2 regions of the Kocuria himachalensis genome follow, and region 2 is predicted to be linked to the other one. Evidence: predicted binding sites of a transcription regulator. Region 2 holds the regulator's gene; the other holds the start of a gene.

Region 1 (2,455 bases), on a different contig from region 2:
TCCTCCCGCTTGGCGCGCTCGACCTGCTCCGCGAGGAAGGCGTCCAGGGCGGCGGCCCGCATCACGGTGCCGTCGACGACCTCACCGGCCAGCACGGGGATGGACTCCTTGAGCACCGTGGTGCTGCCGTCCTCGCCGACCAGCCGGATCGTCAGGGCGTCGTCGTGCTCCATGACCACGGACTTCTCGTTGTCGCGGAAGTCGTCGGCGTCCATCGTGGCGACGTTCGTCCTCGACCCCGCCGTCCACTCGCCCATGCGGTGCGGGTTCTTGCGGACGTAGTTCTTCACCGAGGCGGGGGCGCGGCGGTCCGAGTTGCCCTCGCGCAGCACCGGGTTGACCGCGGAGCCCTTGATCTTGTCGTAGCGGGCCCGGGTCTCCTTCTCCTCCTCGGAGCGGGGCTCGTCCGGGTAGTCCGGGAGGGCGAAGCCCTGCTCCTGCAGCTCCTTGACCGCGGCCTTGAGCTGCGGGACGGAGGCGGAGATGTTGGGCAGCTTGATGATGTTGGCCTCAGGCTTCTTGGCCAGCTCGCCGAGCTCGGCAAGGGCGTCGTCCACCCGCTGGTCCTCGGGCAGGCGGTCGCTGAAGGCGGCGATGATGCGGCCGGCCAGGGAGATGTCCCGGGTCTCCACCTCGACGCCGGCGGTCGAGGCGTAGGCCTCGATGATCGGCTTGAACGAGTAGGTGGCGAGCAGGGGCGCCTCGTCGGTGCGGGTGTAGATGATCTTGGCCATGTGCGGGCTGTCTCCCAGGATGTCGTCGGACCGGTGGTGTTGCTTCCTGGTGCCAAGATACCCGAGGCGGCGCCCCGTCCGCTGTCCGGTCGGAGGGCGCGGACGGCCCGGGCGCGGGGACGGGCCCGTTCCCCTCGTGGGGAGCGGGCCCGTGGCCGTGGCGTGCCGCCCGGGGCTGCGCCGGTGCCGGCGGACCGGGCTCAGCCCTCGGTGGACTGGGTGGACCCGGCGCCGTTGACGATCTCGCCCTCGCCGATCACGCGGTCGCCGGACTCCTCCCGGCCCTCGCCCAGGGCCTGCTGCTCGCCCTGGCCGGAGACCACCTGGATCTTGCGCGGCTTGGCCTGCGCCGAGACGGGGATCGTCACCGTGAGCACGCCGTTGTCGTAGTTCGCGGCGATGTTCTGGATGTCGATGCCCTGGCCCAGGTTGAGCTGGCGCACGAACGAGGAGCTCTGCCGCTCCCGGGTGATCCACTGGACGTCCTGCACCTCGGGCAGGTCCCGCTCCGCCCGGATGGTCAGCAGCTGGCCGTCGACGTCGACGTCGACGCTCTCGGGGTCGATGCCGGGCAGGTCCGCCCGGAGGATGTACTGGTCGCCGTCCCGGTACAGGTCCATGGGCATCTCGCGCAGACCCTGCCGGGCGAACAGCGAGGCGGCGAGCCGGTCGAAATCGTTGAACGGGGTGAACATCGTGGCCACGTCAATCATCTCCTCAACCATATGAGCAATGTCTTCGACATTTAGTTGAGTCGGATCAACTCAACTGTTGACCATGATAGTGCCGCTCCCGGGGGTCTTCAACAGGTCCGGGGCGTCATCGCCCAGGGAGAACCGCCCCTCAGCGGGCGTCGTGGGGGTACCGCACCCCGATCCGCTCCCGCACCCGGTCGAAGAGCTCGACGAGCTCGAGGGAGTCGGCCCACGGCATGACGGGGGACTCGAGCAGACCCTGCTGCACGCAGCGCGTGGCCTCGCGCATCTCGAAGACGTACCCGGCGCCCGCCACGTCCACGTGCTCCACGACGGGGGCGGCGCCCGTGCGGGCGCCCTCGGCGGTCTGCAGCACGAGGGTGGTCGGGCAGTTGATCCGCCCGTCCACGCGCAACCAGCCGTCCGTGCCGCTGATCGTCACCTGGTGGGGGACCGTGGAGGCCAGGGTGCCGCTCACGTGGGCCCGGCCGTGCCCGAAGTCCAGGGTCAGGGCGGTGTCCAGGTCCACGTCCGTGGCGCCGAGCTCGGCGCGGGCGCTCCAGCGCTCCGGGGCCCCCAGCACCGCGGAGGTCCACGTCAGGGGATAGACCATCATGTCCAGCAGCACCCCGCCGCCGTCGGCCCTGCGGAACAGCCGGTGGGCCGGATCCAGGGCCCGGTGCGTGCCGATGGACCCCTCGACCGAGCGCACCCGGCCGAGCCGGCCCTCCCGGACCCAGCGCATCGCGGTGCGGAAGCCGGGGGTCATGCGGGTCCAGACGGCCTCCATGAGGAAGACGCCGTGCTCGCGGGCCAGGCGGAGCAGGTCCCGGACCTCCCCCGCGGTCATGGCGAGGGCCTTCTCGCACACCACGTGCTTGCCGGCCCGCAGCAGCGCCGAGACGTCCCGGTGGTGGTAGCCGTGCGGCGTGGCCACGTAGACGATCTCCACGTCCGGGTCGGCCGCGAGCCGTTCCAGTCCCGTGGCGGTGGCGGTGGCGCCGTAGGCCCGCTCCACGCCGTGCC
Region 2 (2,455 bases):
CAGCATTCTCGGCGTGTCCAAGGACGCGTCCGCCGCCGACGTCAAGAAGGCCTACCGCAAGCTCGCCCGCCAGCACCACCCGGACCAGAACCCGGGCGACGCGGAGGCCGAGCAGCGGTTCAAGGACATCACGGAGGCGAACTCCGTGCTCTCCGACCCCGAGGAGCGCAAGCAGTACGACGCTATCCGCGCGATGGGCTCCGGGGCGCGCTTCACCGCCGGGGGCCCGAGCGGCGCCGGCGGCTCGGCGAACTTCGAGGACCTCTTCGGCGACATCTTCGGGGGCGGCGGCGGAGGGCGCCGTCGTCGCACGACCTACTCCACGGGCGGGTCGGGCGGTCCCGGCGGCCCGGGCGGGTTCGAGGACCTGTTCGCCCAGTTCGGCGGCCAGACCGGGTACGGGGCGCCGGGCGGCTACGGCGGGTACCAGGCACCCCCGGCGCGCGGGGAGGACATCCGGACGGAGACGACCATCCCGTTCCGGTCCTCGGTGCACGGCACCACCATCAAGCTGCGCCGGGGCAACGGCCAGGAGACCACGGTGCGCATCCCGCGCGGCGTGCGCGACGGGCAGAGGCTCAAGCTCGCCGGCAAGGGCCACTCGGGCGCCGGCGGGGCCGGTGACCTCTACGTCACCGTCCACGTGACGCCGCACGCCTTCTTCCAGCGCGTCGAGGGCACGGACGACGTCGAGGTCACTGTGCCGATCACGTTCCCCGAGGCGGCCCTGGGCGCCACGATCGAGGTGCCCGTGCTGGACGGCGGCACCGTGCGCGTGAAGGTGCCGGCGGGAACGTCCTCGGGCCGGCGGTTCCGCGTCAAGGGGCGCGGGTTCAGCACGGCCAAGGGCACGGGCCATCTGATCGTGACGGTCGAGGTGCACGTGCCGGCGGAGCTGGACGAGCAGGCGCAGGCCGCCGTCCGGGCGTTCGCCGAGGCGACCGCGGCCGATGACCCCCGGGCCCGCCTGGCCGAGAAGGCACGGGTGTGAGATGGCACTGGACGCCGACCAGCCGCTGTTCGTGATCTCCGTGGCCGCGGAGATCGCGGAGATGCACCCGCAGACGCTGCGCCAGTACGACCGGCTCGGCCTCGTCAAGCCGTCCCGCGCCCCCGGCCGCGCCCGCCGCTACTCCCAGCGCGACATCGAGAAGCTGCAGCAGATCCAGGTGCTGTCCCAGCAGGGCGTGTCCCTCGAGGGGATCCGGCGCATCCTCCAGCTGGAGAACCAGGTCGCGGCCCTCCGGTCGAGGGTGGCGGAGCTGTCCCAGGAGCTCGAGGACGCCCGGGACCGGGCCGAGGAGTCCTCGCGCATCTTCGCCGCCGGTGTCGGCGGGGACGTGGTGCGCATGGCCCGCGGCGCCCGTCCCCGGGCCCGCAAGATCTCGCAGGCCGTGGTGCTCTACCGGCCCCCGCGCCAGCAGGAGCGCTGAGCGGCACCGGTCGGACGACCGGTGCGGGTCAGGGCAGGTGCTTCTCGAAGCCCACGTCGTACGCGCCGCCCGCATAGGCCCGGGCGGTCCCGGGCAGCGGGACGTACCCGCTGCTGCGGTACAGGGCGGAGGCCTCGGGCTGACGACTGCCCGTGGTGAGGTAGACGCGCCGGTAGCCCGCCGCGGCGGCGAGCCGCTCGAGCTCGGCCAGGACCCGCCGCGAGATCCCTCGCCGGCGGTGCGCCGGGGCGGTCCACACCCGCTTGAGCTCGGCCGTGGCGTCGTCGTACCGGCGGAACGCGCCGCCGCCCACCGTCACGCCGCCCTCGAGGAGGAGCAGGAGCCCCCCGGTGGGGGCGGTGAAGTCGGCCAAGGGGTGGTGCGCCATCTCCTCCGCCCCGATCTCGGGGCCGTAGCGCTCCACGTACTCGAGGTGCAGGCCCTCGAGCAGCGGCTGCGTGCGGGGATCGCCCGGGAGCACGACGACGAAGCCGTCGCGCTCCGCGCCGGGGACGGCGCTCACGCCGTCCGGCGGTAGACGAGGTCGCGTGGGACGCGGCCCGTCTCCCGCGCCTTGCGCTCGAAGCTCGTGAGGACCCGTCCCTCCCAGCGGGGGGCCCAGCCCGTGTCCGGGTGCTCGTCGTCGGCGAGGGGTCCCGGGTGGACGTTCTCGAAGTGCGGGGACGCGTCGAGGACCTCGCGCATCACCAGGGCGTACTCCTGCCAGTCCGTGGCGAGCCGCCACAGCCCGCCTGGCGCGAGCACCCGGGCCGCGAGCTCGGCGAACGCGGGGGAGACCAGGCGCCGCTTGTGGTGGCGGGTCTTGTGCCAGGGGTCGGGGAAGAACACCCACAGCTCGTCGACCGAGGCCGGGGCGAGCATGTGCTCCAGGACCTCGGGCGCGTTGGCCTGCACCACGCGGACGTTGTCCACACCGGCCTGGCCCGCCTTGAGCAGCAGGTCCGCGATCCCGGGCTTGTACACCTCGACGGCGAGGAAGTTCCGCGCGGGGTCCTGGGCGG

The links. Region 2 encodes HspR, which represses chaperone genes until heat shock. Its sites were predicted from a motif close to AAGTTGAGTCNNNNNGACTCAACTT; they were not measured.
Region 1: the regulator HspR is predicted to act here: its motif matches at 1,481-1,505, upstream of ACYVM4_RS11110 (Hsp20/alpha crystallin family protein).

What each region holds. Positions count from the first base shown of each region.
Region 1 covers NZ_BAAGPL010000016.1:60,622-63,076, reverse strand. The annotation lists gene ACYVM4_RS11115 (NADP-dependent isocitrate dehydrogenase) at 1-734, opposite strand, end outside; gene ACYVM4_RS11110 (Hsp20/alpha crystallin family protein) at 935-1,447, opposite strand; gene ACYVM4_RS11105 (Gfo/Idh/MocA family protein) at 1,578-2,455, opposite strand, start outside.
Region 2 covers NZ_BAAGPL010000019.1:207,576-210,030, reverse strand. The annotation lists gene ACYVM4_RS13340 (DnaJ C-terminal domain-containing protein) at 1-991, shown strand, start outside; gene ACYVM4_RS13335 (heat shock protein transcriptional repressor HspR) at 993-1,433, shown strand; gene ACYVM4_RS13330 (GNAT family N-acetyltransferase) at 1,462-1,956, opposite strand; gene trmB (tRNA (guanosine(46)-N7)-methyltransferase TrmB) at 1,953-2,455, opposite strand, start outside.